3 regions of the Microbacterium sp. SA156 genome follow, and region 1 is predicted to be linked to each of the others. Evidence: predicted binding sites of a transcription regulator. Region 1 holds the regulator's gene; each other region holds the start of a gene.
What was found. Region 1 encodes HrcA, which represses chaperone genes, less so after heat shock. Its sites were predicted from a motif close to TTNGCACTCGNNNNNNNCGAGTGCNAA; they were not measured.
Positions count from the first base shown of each region.

Region 1 (5,283 bases):
ATGCTCGGCATGGACTACCTCTCCGAGGAGCGCGTCGAGCTGAAGTACACGATGCCGCTCGGCGAGATCGTGTTCGACTTCTTCGACCAGCTCAAGAGCCGCACGCAGGGCTACGCGAGCTTCGACTACGAGCCCGAGGGCCAGCAGGAGGCCGACCTCGTGAAGGTCGACATCCTGCTCCAGGGCGAGCGCGTGGACGCGTTCAGCGCGATCGTCCACCGCGAGAAGGCCTACTCCTACGGCACGACGATGACCGAGCGCCTGCGCAAGCTCATCCCGCGCCAGCAGTTCGAGGTGCCCATCCAGGCCGCCATCGGCGCGCGCGTGATCGCGCGCGAGAACATCCGCGCGATGCGCAAGGACGTCCTCGCGAAGTGCTACGGCGGCGACATCTCGCGCAAGCGGAAGCTGCTCGAGAAGCAGAAGGAGGGCAAGAAGCGCATGAAGATGGTCGGCCGGGTCGAGGTGCCCCAGGAGGCCTTCATCGCCGCGCTCTCCGGAGACGTCGAGTCGAAGGCCGGGAAGTAGCCAGGGGCTGCGGTTAGGGTGGAAACCATGCGCCGGGAGACCTTCCGAGACGAGACGGTCGACTATGCCGCCGTCGGGGCGACGCAGGCTCCTGACCTGCTCCAGTACCCGCCGGAGCACAGCATCCCCGCGGCGTCCGCCTGGCGGATCGGCAGCGGCGAGGAGCGCTTCCGCACCGCGGTCGACGCCCTCCTGTCGTGGGGTGCGCTGAAGGGCGCGGGGCTCACGCTGAGCGACGTCCGGCCCGCTCCCGGCCCGACCTACACGGGCGTCAGCTTCGACGAGGCGGGCAACGCCGTCGCGCCGAGCCGATCGGATGCCGACCAGCGGTTCGACGCGGACGGAACGCCGTACGTCGGGGCGGGCACGACCGTCACCGTGCACGGCAAGGTGGGCGGCTCGCGCGCGGACGCCGAGCTGCGGGTCATCTTCGTGATCGAGGAGGCGCGTCGCGTGGGCTTCGCGCTCGGCACCGTCGGCGACTCGGTCGTGAGCGGCGAGGAGTCGTTCATGATCGAGTGGCGCGAGAACGACGAGGTGTGGTTCGAGGTGCGCGCGTTCGACCGCCCCATGACCTTCTGGAACCGCCTGTTCAAGACGCTCGTGCGCCGCCGCCGCAAGGCGCTCTTCGCGGGGTACCTCCGCGCGATCTCGCCGCTGTTCCACACCGGCTCCTGATGGCCGGCGCCCTCCCCGTCGGCGATCCCGCTCCCGCCGACGGCCGCCTCCCGCGCGATCTCCCGATCGATTCGGCGACGGATCTCGGGGTCTACCTGCACGTGCCGTTCTGCCGGGTGCGCTGCGGGTACTGCGACTTCAACACCTACACCTCCGAGGAGCTGCGCGGAGCCCGTCAGGACGAGTACGCCGACGTCCTCCTGCGCGAGGTCGCGCTCGCGCGCGACGTGCTCGCCGAGGCGGGCGCGCTGCGTCCCGCGCAGACGGTGTTCTTCGGCGGCGGCACGCCGACGCTGCTGCCCGCCGGCGACCTCGCGCGCATGCTCGAGGGGGTCCGCGGCGCGTTCGGCATCGCGGACGGCGCGGAGATCACCGTCGAGGCGAACCCCGACACGGTGACTCCCGCGGTCGCGGAGGAGCTCGCGCGGGCGGGGGTCACCCGCATGTCGGTGGGCATGCAGTCGGCCGTGCCGCACGTGCTCGCGGCGCTCGATCGCACGCACACGCCGTCGAACGTGCGGACGGCGGTCGATGCAGGGCGCTCGGTCGGGCTCGACGTGAGCGTCGACCTCATCTACGGCGCCCCCGGCGAGTCGATCGACGACTGGCGCGCGTCGCTCGAGGCCGCGCTCGCGCTCGAACCCGACCACATCTCGGCCTACGCGCTCATCATCGAGGACGGGACGAAGCTCGCGCGGCAGATCCGCCGCGGCGAGGTGCCCGCCCCCGACGACGACCTCCAGGCCGACATGTACGAGCTCGCCGACCGCATGCTCGCCGACGCGGGCTTCGCGTGGTACGAGGTGTCGAACTGGGCGCGCGGCGACGGCCGTCGCTCGCGCCACAACCTCGCGTACTGGCGCGGCGCCGACTGGTGGGGCTTCGGTCCGGGTGCGCACAGCCACGTCGCGGGTCTGCGCTGGTGGAACGTCAAGCATCCCGCCGCGTACGCGCAGCGGCTCGCCGCGGGGGAGTCGCCGGCCGCCGGTCGGGAGCGCCCCGACGCAGCCGCGCAGCAGCTCGAGCGCGTGCTGCTGCACAGCCGCATCCGCGAGGGGCTCGCGATCGACGCGCTGCCGGATGACGCGCGGCGTGCGGTGGCCGGCCTCATCGCCGACGGCCTCATCGAGCCGGGGGCGGCGCTCCGCGGGCGGATCGTGCTCACCCTCCGCGGCCGCCTTCTCGCGGACGCCGTGGTGCGGGCACTCACGGACTGAGGTCGGCCGAGCCGCGCAGGCGGCCGGCGCGCATGCCGTTCCCGGCCTCGGGTCGGTAGACTGGCACTCCGAGACATCGAGTGCCAGGAGAGGAGCGCGCACATGGTCAGCGACCGCGGACTGCAGGTGCTCCGGGCCATCGTGCAGGACTACGTCGACACGCACGAGCCGGTCGGCAGCCGCTCCATCGTCGAGCGGCACTCCTTCGGCGTCTCGGCGGCGACCATCCGCAACGACATGGCGCTCCTCGAGGACGAGGAGCTCATCGCCCAGCCGCATACGTCGTCGGGCCGCGTCCCGACGGACAAGGGCTACCGCGTCTTCGTCGACCACCTCGCCGAGCTGCGCCCGCTGTCATCGGCCCAGCGGTCGGCGATCGCGTCGTTCCTGGGCGACCCGGCCGACCTCGACGACCTCCTCGCGCGCACCGTCCGCCTCCTCACGCAGCTCACCGGACAGGTCGCGCTCGTGCAGTACCCGTCCTTCGCCCGGGCGAGCGTGACGCACGTGCAGCTCGTGCCGCTCGACGGCCGCCGCGTGCTCGTCATCATCGTGACCGACACCGGCCGCGTGTCGCAGCGCATCACGGGCCTTGCCGACGAGCTCGACGCGGAGTCGATCGAGCGGGTCGCCGCGCGCCTCGTGCCCCTCCTCGCCGGCCGCTCCGTGGCCGACGCGGCCGAGCAGCTGCAGCGCGGCGCCGAGCTCGCTGCCGCTCCCGTCAGCGCCGTCGATCGCGCGCTGCACAGGATCGCGCAGGCGGCAGCCGAGGAGCTCGACGAGTTCCGCCAGAACCGCCTCGTGCTGGCGGGCTCGGCGACCCTCGCGAAGCGCGAGCAGGACTTCCGCGGCAGCATCCATCCGCTCCTCGAGGCGATCGAGGAGCAGGTGACGCTGCTGCGGCTCATGAGCGAGATGGTCGCCGACGAGCAGGGTCTCTCGGCGAGCATCGGCCGCGAGAACGCGGCCTTCGGGCTCTCCGAGGCGTCGATCGTCGCGAGCGAGTACGACTCGGCCGTCGGCGCGGCGCGCATCGGCATCATGGGGCCCACGCGCATGGACTACCCCCGCAACCTCGCTGCGGCGCGGGCGGTCGCCCGCTACCTGACGAGGCTGCTGGACGAGGACGAGGGCCGGCGCTGACGCGTCGCCCGACGGATCGGAGCACGGGCGCACGACGCCCGCAGGAAGGCTGATGTGGCTGATCACTACGAGACCCTCGGCGTGTCGAAGGACGCGTCGCAGGAGGACATCAAGAAGGCGTACCGCAAGCTCGCGCGTCGCCTGCACCCGGATGTGAACCCCGCACCCGAGGCCGCGGAGGAGTTCAAGTCGGTCACGCACGCGTACGACGTGCTCAGCGACCCCGAGCAGCGCCGCCGCTACGACATGGGCGGCGACGAGTCGCCGTTCGGCGGCGCGGGCTTCGGCGGATTCGGCGACATCTTCGAGACGTTCTTCGGCGCCTCGGGCGGCGGTCGCGGCGGTCGGCCGCGCTCGCGCCGAGAGCGCGGACAGGACGCGCTCGTCCGCGTGACGCTCGAGCTCGGCGATGTCGTGTTCGGCACGCACCGCGACATCGAGGTCGACACGGCTGTGCTCTGCGAGACCTGCCAGGGGTCCTGCTGCCAGCCGGGGACGAGCCCCGCGACGTGCGACATCTGCGGCGGCACGGGCCACGTGCAGCGCCAGGTGCGCAGCCTCCTCGGCAACATGGTGACGTCGCAGCCCTGCGGCGCGTGCCAGGGCTACGGCACCGTCATCCCGCACCCGTGCGCGACCTGCGGCGGCCAGGGCCGCGTGCGCTCGCGCCGCACCGTGTCGCTCGACATCCCCGCGGGCGTCGAGACGGGCCTGCGTCTGCAGCTGCCGGGCTCGGGCGAGGTGGGCCCCGCCGGCGGCCCGAACGGCGACCTGTACGTCGAGGTCACGGTCGCCCCGCACCGGGTGTTCAGCCGCGACGGGGACGACCTGCTCGCGACCCTCGAGGTGTCGATGACCGACGCGATCCTCGGCACGACGACGACCATCGCCGGGCTCGACGGCGAGGTCGAGGTCGAGGTGCGCCCTGGCATCCAGTCGGGCGAGGTGCTGACGATCAAGGAGCGCGGGATCACCGGGCTGCGCACCTCGCGTCGCGGCGACCTGCGCGTGGGCGTCCAGGTCGTCACGCCGACGAAGGTCGATCACCGCACGCGTCAGCTCCTCGAGGAGCTCGCGCGGCGCACGAAGGCGCCCGCGCCGCGCCTGGCCGAGTTTCACCAGGGGCTGTTCTCGAAGCTCCGCGACCGGTTCCGCGGCTAGGGCCCATGGCGCTGCACTTCCACGACGAGCGCGCGGGGGCGGTCTCGCCCGGCGGCGAGCTCGAGCTCACGGGTGCGGAGGCGCACCACGCCGCATCCGTGCGCCGCGTGCGCGTCGGCGAGGAGGTCACGGTCACGGATGGCCGCGGCGCGTGGCTCGCGGGCACGTGCGAGAGCGTCTCGCCGCAGCGCGTCGTCGTGCGGATCGCCTCGCGCCAGGATCTGCCGCCCCAGTCCCCGCGGCTCGTGCTCGTGCAGGCGCTCGCGAAGGGCGATCGGGACGAGCTCGCGGTGCAGGCGGCGACCGAGCTCGGCATCGACGAGGTCGTGCCGTGGCAGGCGGCGCGCAGCGTCTCGCGCTGGCAGGGGCCGAAGGCGGAGAAGGGTCGCGCCCGCTGGGCCTCGATCGTCCGCGAGGCCGCGAAGCAGGCGCACCGGGCGTGGATCGCGGAGGTCTCGCCGATCGCGACGACGGCGCAGGTCGCAGAGCGCGCGGCGTCGGCGCGCGTGCTCGTGCTCGACCCGACCGCGCAGGCCGCCCTGACCTCGATCGACGT
Region 1 covers NZ_JBAKGU010000012.1:18,513-23,795, reverse strand. The annotation lists gene lepA (translation elongation factor 4) at 1-528, shown strand, start outside; gene ACOWU6_RS12060 (DUF1990 family protein) at 556-1,206, shown strand; gene hemW (radical SAM family heme chaperone HemW) at 1,206-2,423, shown strand; gene hrcA (heat-inducible transcriptional repressor HrcA) at 2,526-3,566, shown strand; gene dnaJ (molecular chaperone DnaJ) at 3,621-4,727, shown strand; gene ACOWU6_RS12040 (16S rRNA (uracil(1498)-N(3))-methyltransferase) at 4,733-5,283, shown strand, end outside.

Region 2 (5,283 bases), on a different contig from region 1:
ACGAAGACCGGCGTCACGCCGCGCGCCTTCGTCGACCTCGCCGCCGAGCGCGGCTTCGGCCCCGGGACCAAGGCGGGCCCGATCATCGAGTGGCTCGCCGCCGACTACGGCCTCGGCCGCGGCCACGCGATGGCGCTCGTGCACGTCATCACCAAGGGCGACCGCATCGACGCCAAGCACGTCGGCAGCGGGACCGCCCACAGCGACGCGTCGGACCGGCTGTGGCTCGACGGCAAGGACACCCGGCCCGCGGGCTGGTGACCTAGGAGCGCTCACCGCCCGGCATCCTGCCGAGGATCCGGTCCGGGTCGACACCGGGCCGGAACCCCTCGCGGTCGCGCGGAGGGCGTCCGCCGACGTACAGCCAGCCGAGGAGCTTCTCGCGGCGGGTGAGGCCGTGCGCCTTCGCGACCGCGGGGGAGCGCACGAAGGCGCCCGTGCGCCACATCACACCCCAGCCGGCCTCGTCGAGGAGCAGGCTCAGCAGGTGGGCCACGCCCGACGCGACGGCCTCCTGCTCCCACTCCGGCACCTTCTCGGACGGGCGGGGGCTCGACACGATCGCGATGAGCAGGGGAGCGCGCAGCGGCTTCGTCGAAGGTCCGTCGCCTGTCGCCTCGCCGATCGCGCGGCCGAGCCGCAGACGGTCGTCGCCGCGCAGCTCGATGAGCCGCCACGGGGTGAGGTTCGAGTGGTCGGCGACGCGACCGGCCGCCGCCACGAGCGGCAGCAGCTCCTCGCGCGTGGGAGCCTCGTCGGTGACCTTGGACGATGAGCGCCGCGCGCGGGCGGCCTCGAGAGCGGAGCCCATGCGCGGAGCGCTCACGCCTCGGGCGTGAAGTTCAGCGAGAGCGAGTTCATGCAGTAGCGGTCGCCGGTGGGCGTGCCGAATCCGTCCGGGAAGACGTGTCCGAGGTGCGAGCCGCAGTTCGCGCAGCGGACCTCTGTCCGCACCATGCCGTGGCTCGTGTCCTCGAGCAGCTCGACGGCCTCGGGGCGCACCGACTCGTAGAAGCTCGGCCATCCGCAGTGCGAGTCGAACTTCGTGCCGCTCTGGAAGAGCTCGGCGCCGCATGCGGCGCACGTGTACAGGCCCGCGCGCTCCTCGTCGAGCAGCTCGCCGGTCCACGGCCGCTCGGTTCCGGCTTCGCGCAGCACCGCGTACTGCTCAGGCGTCAGCTCTGCACGCCACTCCGCCTCGGACTTCTCGACCCTGTACGACATGCCCCGATTCTACCGCCGCGCAGGACGGCAGGGGCCGGAGGAGGGGCGCCGGGAGACGGCAGAATGGCGGGGATGGACGAGGTCGCGCAGGTCGCCGAACGCTTCGCCCGGTTCGCCGCGGAGGAGGCGCCGGGACGGTCTCGCGTCTACGGCGACTGGGCGGCGAGGGCCGCCGAGGACGGGGCGGTCGCCGCCGTGCTCGCCCGCATCCCGGCGGCGCACCGCCAGCCGCCGCTCGTGTTCGCCGTGACGCGCCTGCTCGGCGCGGCGGACGACGCCGACGCCGCCGACTGGGCGCGCTTCGTGCGCGCGCGGGCCGACGACATCGTCGCCGAGTGCGCCATCCGCGGCCTGCAGACGAACGAGCCGCTGCGCTGCGCGGCGCTCCTGCCCGCGCTCTCGCTCGTCGACGGCCCGATCGCCCTCCTCGAGCTCGGTGCATCGGGAGGCCTGTGCCTCTACCCCGACCGCTACTCCTACCGGTATGCGGCGACCGGCCGACACGTGCACCTCGACCCCGTCGACGGGGCGTCCGGAGTCGTACTGGCCTCGACCTGGGATGGCCCGCTGCCGGAGCTGCGGCTGCCGGAGGTCGTCTGGCGCGCGGGCAGCGATCTGCAGCCGCGCGATCCGCGCGACCCGCGCGACCGCGCCTGGCTCGAGATGCTCGTGTGGCCGGGCGAGGAGGGGCGGCGCGAGCGGATCGCGCGGGCGCTCGACATCGCGGCGGCCGATCCGCCTCTTCTCATCGCAGGCGATGCCGGCGATCCCGAGGCCCTCCGCGCGCTCGCCGCGGACGCGCCATCGGAGGCGACGCTCGTCGTGTCGACGCCGGGCGTGCTCCCGTACCTCCCGCGTGCCCGCCGTGAGGCGCTCATCGACGCCATCCGGGCACTCGGGGCTCGCTGGATCACGCTCGACGCGCCGGGGCTCCACAGCGGATGGACCGAGCCGGTCGACGAGGCGGAATGGCCCGGTGGCTTCGCGCTCGCTCTCGACGGCCGCGTGCTCGCCGCGGCGGATCCGCTCGGGGCCCGCGTCCGCTGGCGCGCCTGACGGCCGAGCGGCGCCGCGCGCCATACGCTCGGAGCATGTCCACCTCCCTGTCGGAACGCGAGCGCGCCATCCTCGCCTTCGAGGCGGCGTGGGGCGCCCACGGCGGCGCCAAGGAGGAGGCTATCCGCGCGGAGCTCGCGATGACCCCGGCGCGGTACTACCAGCTGCTCGGGCGGCTGATCGACACCGAGGCCGCGCTCGCCGCGGATCCGCTCCTCGTCAAGCGCCTCCGCCGACTGCGCGACGAGCGCGAGGCGGCGCGCCTCCGCGTCACCAGCTGATCCACGACGTCCGCGGATAGCATCGAGGGATGCCGAGCACCTACCCCCGGGACCGCTTCGACGACATCCCGCGCGAGACGGGGCGCGTCGGCGCCCACCGCGCGGAGAACCCGGGCATGAGCGGACCCGCCGTGCTGCTGTGGGCGATCGTCGCGACGATCGTGCTCGTGATCGCGGGGATCCTCGGCTTCCTCGTCCTCTCGCAGCAGGGCGCGCTCCCGGCGCCCGAGAACACGCCGGCGCCGGCGGCGACGACGGCGCCCGTCGTCGACACGTCGTACTCGGTGCTCGTCCTCAACGGCACGGCGACAGAGGGACTCGACGACGAGGTCGCGGAGCAGCTCGTCGACGCGGGCTTCCCCGAGGGGGCCGTGACCCCCACCGATTCGGACGAGACGGACTTCGAGAAGACGACCGTCTTCTACGCGAGCCCCGAGGATGAGCCGGCGGCGCGCGGCGTCGCGGAGGCCATCGGCGCGACCGAGGTGGTGCAGAGCGACGCGTACCAGAGCGGCGACGGCCGACAGCTCACGGTGGTCGTCGGACTCGACCGTGTTTCCGGCGCGTAAACGTCACGAGACGACCGTGTCAAACGTCGCCTGATCGACGTTCTGCCGCGGAATCACGCGGATACGATCGCTCCAGTTCCATCCCGCAACAGGAGTGATCGCCATGACCCAGGGCACCGTGAAGTGGTTCAACGCCGAGAAGGGCTACGGGTTCATCACCGTCGCCGACGGCGGCCAGGACGTCTTCGTGCACTATTCGAACATCGAGATGACCGGCTTCCGCGTGCTCGAGGAGGGCCAGGCCGTCGAGTTCACGGTGGGCACCGGGCAGAAGGGCCCCCAGGCCGAGGCGGTCCGCCCCGTCTGAGCGCTCCCGCCTTCTCCGCAGCCGCCCCGCGACCCCGGTCGCGGGGCGGCTGCGCGTGTGTCGGCGGGTGACGCCTCCCGGCTTGCACTCGATGGGGTCGAGTGCCAAAATGGCGTTTAGCACTCCCGTCAAGAGAGTGCTAAACCCATACGCCTACGTCCGGGAGGGACGACAAACACATGGCAAAGATCATCGCTTTCGACGAAGAGGCCCGTCGCGGCCTCGAGCGCGGCCTCAACACGCTGGCCGACGCCGTCAAGGTGACGCTCGGCCCGCGTGGTCGCAACGTCGTGCTCGAGAAGAAGTGGGGCGCTCCCACGATCACGAACGACGGCGTCTCCATCGCGAAGGAGATCGAGCTCGACGACCCGTACGAGAAGATCGGCGCCGAGCTCGTCAAGGAGGTCGCGAAGAAGACCGACGACGTCGCCGGTGACGGCACGACCACGGCCACCGTCCTCGCCCAGGCGCTCGTCCGCGAGGGCCTCCGCAACGTCGCCGCGGGCGCCGACCCGATCAGCCTCAAGCGCGGCATCGAGAAGGCCGTCAAGGCGGTCACCGACCAGCTCCTCTCCACCGCGAAGGAGATCGAGTCGAAGGAGCAGATCGCCGCGACGGCGTCGATCTCGGCTGCGGACACCTCGATCGGCGAGCTCATCGCCGAGGCGATCGACAAGGTCGGCAAGGAGGGCGTCGTCACGGTCGAGGAGGCCCAGGCCTTCGGCACCGAGCTCGAGCTGACGGAGGGCATGCGCTTCGACAAGGGCTACCTCAACCCCTACTTCGTGACGGACCCGGAGCGCCAGGAGGCCGTCTTCGAGGACCCGTACATCCTCATCGCGAACCAGAAGATCTCGAACATCAAGGACCTTCTGCCCGTCGTCGACAAGGTGATCCAGGCGGGCAAGGAGCTCGTCATCATCGCCGAGGACGTCGAGGGCGAGGCTCTCGCGACGCTCGTGCTCAACAAGATCCGCGGCATCTTCAAGTCGGTCGCCGTCAAGGCCCCCGGCTTCGGCGACCGCCGCAAGGCGCAGCTGCAGGACATCGCGATCCTCACGGGCGGCCAGGTCATCACGGAGGAGGTCGGCCTCAAGCTCGAGAACACCGACCTCGAGCTCCTCGGCCGTGCGCGCAAGGTCATCATCACCAAGGACGAGACGACGATCGTCGAGGGTGCCGGTGACGCCGCGCAGATCGAGGGTCGCGTGACCCAGATCCGCCGCGAGATCGAGAACACCGACAGCGACTACGACCGCGAGAAGCTGCAGGAGCGCCTCGCCAAGCTCGCCGGCGGCGTCGCCGTCATCAAGGCGGGCGCGGCCACCGAGGTCGAGCTCAAGGAGCGCAAGCACCGCATCGAGGACGCCGTCCGCAACGCGAAGGCGGCCGTCGAGGAGGGCATCGTCCCCGGTGGTGGCGTCGCGCTCATCCAGGCGGGCCAGGTCGCGTTCGACGGTCTCGAGCTCACGGGCGACGAGGCGACCGGCGCGAACATCGTGAAGATCGCCATCGAGGCTCCGCTCAAGCAGATCGCGCTCAACGCGGGCCTCGAGCCGGGCGTCGTCGCGAACCGCGTCGCCGAGCTCCCGGTCGGCCAGGGCCTCAACGCGGCCACGGGCGAGTACGTCGACCTCTTCGAGGCCGGCATCATCGACCCCGCCAAGGTCACGCGCTCGGCTCTGCAGAACGCCGCGTCGATCGCCGGCCTGTTCCTCACGACCGAGGCGGTCGTGGCGGACAAGCCGGAGAAGGCCGCGGCCGCTCCTGCCGACCCCAGCGGCGGCATGGACTTCTGATCCGCGCCGCGCGCTCGTCGCGCTGAACGACACGAAGGGCCCCTCCT
Region 2 covers NZ_JBAKGU010000007.1:136,568-141,850, forward strand. The annotation lists gene ACOWU6_RS08805 (DUF4287 domain-containing protein) at 1-261, shown strand, start outside; gene ACOWU6_RS08810 (nitroreductase family protein) at 263-811, opposite strand; gene msrB (peptide-methionine (R)-S-oxide reductase MsrB) at 823-1,224, opposite strand; gene ACOWU6_RS08820 (DUF2332 family protein) at 1,297-2,280, shown strand; gene ACOWU6_RS08825 (DUF3263 domain-containing protein) at 2,316-2,561, shown strand; gene ACOWU6_RS08830 (LytR C-terminal domain-containing protein) at 2,591-3,130, shown strand; gene ACOWU6_RS08835 (cold-shock protein) at 3,234-3,437, shown strand; gene groL (chaperonin GroEL) at 3,617-5,236, shown strand.
Region 2: the regulator HrcA is predicted to act here: its motif matches at 3,554-3,580, upstream of groL (chaperonin GroEL).

Region 3 (5,283 bases), on a different contig from region 1:
TGCCTCACAGTGCAGTTCGTGGCGGCGCCATGCGGCCTGGGGGAAGTCTTCCCGAGCCTATTGCACCAGTTTGGAGCTGACTGTGAGGCGTGCCGACGCGACTCAGCCCTGCTCGGCCCACCACGCGCGCAGCCGTCGCTCGGCCTCCTCGGGGCCCAGCGCGCCCTCATCCAGGCGCAGGTCGAGCAGGAACCGGTACGCCTGGCCGACCACCGGGCCCGGGCCCACGTCGAGGATCCGCTGGATCTCGTTCCCGTCGAGGTCGGGGCGGATGGCGTCGAGCTCCTCCTGCTCGCGGAGAGCCGCGATGCGCGCCTCGATGTCGTCGTACGCGTGCGCGAGACGCGCGGCCTTGCGGCGGTTGCGCGTCGTGACGTCGGCGCGGGTGAGGATGTGCAGGCGCTCGAGCTCGTCGCCCGCGTCGCGCACGTAGCGGCGCACAGCGGAATCCGTCCACGCCCCCTCGGCGTAGCCGAAGAAGCGCAGATGCAGCTCGATGAGCTTCGAGACCGAGCCGATCGTCTCGCCGTCGTAGCGCAGCGCCTGCAGCCGCTTCTTCGCCATCCGCGCGCCGACGAGGTCGTGGTGGTGGAACGAGACGGCTCCGCCGGGCTCGAGCTTGCGGGTGTGCGGCTTGCCGATGTCGTGCAGGAGGGCGGCGAGGCGCAGCTTCACATCGGGCTCGGCGTCCGGATGGCGCGCGCGCTCGTGCTCGATGGCCTGCGCGAGCACGGTGAGGGAGTGCTCGTAGACGTCCTTGTGGTGGTGGTGCTCGTCGACCTCGAGGCGCAGCGCGGGGATCTCGGGGAGGAACTGGTCGATGAGGCCCGTCTCGACGAGGACGCGCAGCCCGCGCACGGGGTCGTCGGTCTGGAGGAGGCGGGTCAGCTCGCCCTGGACGCGCTCGGGGCTCACGATCGCGAGCGTCTCGCGCAGGTCGGCGATCGCCGCGAGCGTGCCCTCCTCGATCGCGAAGCCGAGCTGCGCTGAGAAGCGGGCGGCGCGCAGCATGCGCAGCGGGTCGTCTCCGAAGCTGACCCGCGGATCGATCGGCGTGCGCAGGACGCCCGCGACGAGGTCCTCCACGCCGCCGGTCGGGTCGACGAGCCGCACGTCGGGGACGCGCAGGGCCATCGCGTTCACCGTGAAGTCGCGTCGCGTGAGGTCGGCCTCGAGGGTGTCGCCGAACTCGACGGTCGGCTTGCGCGTCTCGCCGTCGTAGCTGTCGGCCCGGTAGGTCGTGATCTCGACCTGCTCGCCCTGCACGCGCGCGCCGATCGTGCCGAACGCCCGGCCGATGTCCCACTGCGCGGAGGACACCGGCGTGACGATCCGCAGGATGTCGTCGGGGCGCGCGTCGGTCGTGAAGTCGAGGTCGTTCGTCGTCCGCCCGAGGAGGGCGTCGCGCACGGGTCCGCCGACGACCGCGAGGTCGTGGCCCGCATCGGCGAACGCCTGCGCGAGGGTCGCGACCACGGGCGACGCCGCGAGGTCGCCGAGGCGCGCGAGACCGGCGGCCATGTTGAGCATGGCTTCCAGGGTACCGGGCGGTTGCAGGGCGGCCCTCGAGACTAGCGTCCGTCGTCGAGACCAGCGCCCGGTGCACTGGTCTCGGCGACGAGCGCTAGTCTCACGGACCCGGGGGGCGGGGCGGGGGGCCCGGCGGCCCGGGGGCCGGGCGCGGCCCACGGGGCCGGGGGCGGGGTCAGGCGGGGGCGAGGAAGCCGTCGAGGACGAGCTCGCGGACGGCGGGCAGGAGCCCCGCACGCAGCGCGTCCTCGTCCGTCTCGAGCAGCTGCGCGAGCGCCGCGACGATCTGACCCAGGGCAAGCTCCCCGTCGCACGCGCCGACGAGCGCGGCGAGCGCCGGGTCGGCCTGCACGGACCGCCCGAAGCCGCCGCCCTGACGCAGCTCGATCACGCTGGGGTCCGCGGCGCCGGGCAGGTGGTGACGGGACTCGGTGACGTCGGGCGCCGCCCGCAGGTGCAGGGCGAGCAGCTCGGCGTCGGCGAGGGGCGCGATGCGGTCGTGCGCCGCGAGCACCGCCGCGAGGTGCGTTCCGAGCGCGCCCTCCGACGGGATCGCCTGCGTGACGCGCTCATAGCGCGCGAGCCGCGGCGCGCCATCCGCCCTCCTCAGGAGCACGTAGCCGAAGCCGATCGCCGTGACGCCTCGCTCCGAGAAGTCGTCGAGCCAGGCGTCGAGGAGTCGGTCGTGCTCGGGGCTGCCGGGGGCCGTGCCGCCGTCGCGGATCCACATCTCGGCGTAGGCGATCGGGTCGAGCTCCTCGCGCTCGATCACCCACGCCTCGAGAGCGACGTCGGACGCCTCGACCCAGGCGCGCATGCGGTCGAGCCCGGGCACGCCGTCCTTCGTCTCCCAGTTCGCGAGGAACTGCGCGGTTCCGCCCGGAGCGAGGTGGCGGCCGACGCCCGCGACGACCTGCTGCACGAGCGCATCGCCGACGAGCCCGCCGTCGCGGTACTCGTACGCGGGCACGCCCGTGACCCGCGGCGTGATGACGAACGGCGGATTCGACACGATGCGGTCGAACACCTCCCCGGCGACGGGGTCGAACAGCGACCCGGCCCGCGTCTCGATGCCCGTCGCGCCCGCGAGCGCCGCATTCAGCTCCGCGAAGCGGAGGGCGCGCCGGGAGATGTCCGTCGCGACGACCCGGTCGGCGAAGCGACGGGCGCGCAGGGCCTGGATGCCGCACCCCGTGCCGAGGTCGAGGACCGTCCGCACGGCAGTCGGAAGCTGCAGACCGGCCAGCGTGAGGGATGCTCCGCCCGCGCCGAGCACGTGATCCTCCGCGAGCGCGCCCCCGCCCAGGGCGATCTCGTCGAGATCGCTCGCGAGCAGCCACTCGCCCGGACCGCGGTCGTCGTGGAAGGACTGGGGGCGGATGACCGCGAGCGGCGCGACCACGTCGGCGTCGACCGCGGCGAGTCCGAGTGCGACGAGCCCGCTGGCGCCGACCCGGGGGAGCGCGGCGTCGACCGCAGCGAGCGGCTGCCCGACGCCGAAGACGAGCAGCCGCGCGAGGACGGCGAGCGCGTCGTCGCGCTCGCGGATGGCCCGGAGGGCGGGGGCGCGGAGCCCGCGCCCGATCGCGTCATCGGCCTCGACTCCCCACATCGCGCGCAGCGCCTCGGATCGGAACCGGGCGCCCGAGAGGTCGGCGGCGAGGTCGCGGCACAGGGCGGGATCGGGGTGCGGGCTCACCCGACCATTCAACCGCGCGCTCGTGTCATCCGCTTCCCCGCGCCGCTCCGAGCGAGCTCGAAGGGAGCTCACAGCGCACTTTTAGCACTCTCCCCCTGAGAGTGCTAATTTGAAACATGAGTCGATACGACTCAAGGTGATGTTGCGAACAGCGCCGAGCGAACAGAGGAGGACGATCACGATGGCGATGTTCTTCGATCCGTTCCGTGAGTTCGACCGGGTGGCCGAGCAGCTCTTCGACCGCCAGGGCCCCCGCCTCATGCCGATGGATCTCTACCGCGACGGAGACCACTACGTGCTGAGCGCCGACCTTCCCGGCATCGATCCCGGAAGCGTCGACATCGATGTCGACGGCCAGCTCCTGACCATCCGCGCGCAGCGGACGGGCCGCAGCGAAGAGGGCGTGAAGTGGATCACGCGCGAGCGGCCGACGGGCGCGTACATGCGTCAGCTGAACCTCGGCCAGGGCATCGATACCGAGCGCATCACGGCGACCTACGAGAACGGCGTGATGAGCGTGCTCATCCCGATCAGCGAGAAGGCGAAGCCGCGCAAGATCGAGGTGCAGCGCTCGGACGACAGCAGCCAGACGCTGACGGCCCCCGAGCTCACCTCCTGATCCCCCGGATCATCCGCGCGCAGAGGGAGAGGGGCAGATGCGATCGCATCTGCCCCTCTCCCTATGCGCTGGCTATGCGTCGCGACGCGCGCCCTCCGACGGCGTCACCGTGAAGGTGTGCGGCGCCCGGAAGCCGCGTTCCGCGAAGGCCGCACGGGCCGCCTCGGCGACGACGTCGACCCGATCGGCGTCCACGAGCGCGATCGCCGCGCCGCCGAAGCCGCCGCCGGTCATGCGCGCGCCGATCGCACCCGCCGCGAGCGCGGCCTCGACGGCGGTGTCGAGCTCGGGGACCGAGATCTCGAAGTCGTCCCGCATCGACGCGTGCGACGCGACGAGGAGGTCGCCGATGGCCCGCGGCCCGGCCGAGCGCAGCGTGGCGACGGTGTCCAGCACACGCTGGTTCTCCGTCACGATGTGCCGCACCCGGCGGAAGGTCACCTCGTCGAGCGTCTCCTCGGCGCGCGCGAGGTCGTCGACCGACAGGTCGCGCAGCGAGGGCACGCCCATGTCGGCCGCGCCCTTCTCGCACGAGGCCCGGCGCTCGCGATAGCCGCCCGTCGAGTGCGCGTGCGTGACCTGGGTGTCGATGACCAGCAGGGCGAGCCCCTCCCGGGCGAAGCCGAGGTCGACGGACTCCGTCGCGAGGGTCCGGCAGTCGAGGAAGGTCGCGGCGTCGGGCCGGCCGAGCGTCGACGACACCTGGTCCATGATGCCCGTCGGCGCGCCGACCGCCTCGTTCTCCGCCGTCCGCCCGATCTTCGCGATCGAGAGGCCGTCGAGCCCGAGCTCCCACAGATCGCTGAGTGCCGACGCCGTCGCCCCCTCGATCGCCGCCGACGAGGAGAGTCCCGCGCCGACCGGCACGTCCGATGCGAGGGCGATGTCGAGGCCGCCGACGTCCGACGCGCTGCGCCCGCTCGCCGCGAGGGCGGCCCAGGCGACGCCGAGGGGATAGGCGGCCCACTCGGGCACCGATCCGCTCTGCACGGCGTGACCCGCTGCGCCGTCGAAGGTGGCCGCGAGCGCGTCGATCGACAGCTCGAACGGGGCCCGGTCGAGGGTCGAGATGACCCGGATAATGCGGTCGCCTCGCATGCCGACCGCGGCATACGTGCGGTGCTCGATCGCGAACGGGAGCACGAAGCCCTCGTTGTAGTCGGTGTGCTCCCCGATGAGGTTGGCGCGCCCCGGCGCCGACCAGACGCCCACCGGCTCTCCGCCTGTGAGCGAGCGGAGCAGGTCGATCGCCTCGTGCTGCGCGGTCATGCCCCCACCGCCTCGCGCAGTCGCTCTGCGGTCTGCTCGGGCGGGACATCCCCGATCCACGCTCCCATGGCGGCCTCCGATCCGGCGAGGTACTTGAGCTTGTCGGCCGCGCGACGCGGCGAGGTGAGCTGCAGGTGCAGCCGCACCGTGTCCCTCGCGACGTCGA
Region 3 covers NZ_JBAKGU010000003.1:131,853-137,135, forward strand. The annotation lists gene ACOWU6_RS04175 (CCA tRNA nucleotidyltransferase) at 103-1,530, opposite strand; gene ACOWU6_RS04180 (DUF7059 domain-containing protein) at 1,706-3,229, opposite strand; gene ACOWU6_RS04185 (Hsp20/alpha crystallin family protein) at 3,411-3,848, shown strand; gene galK (galactokinase) at 3,921-5,117, opposite strand; gene galT (galactose-1-phosphate uridylyltransferase) at 5,114-5,283, opposite strand, start outside.
Region 3: the regulator HrcA is predicted to act here: its motif matches at 3,311-3,337, upstream of ACOWU6_RS04185 (Hsp20/alpha crystallin family protein).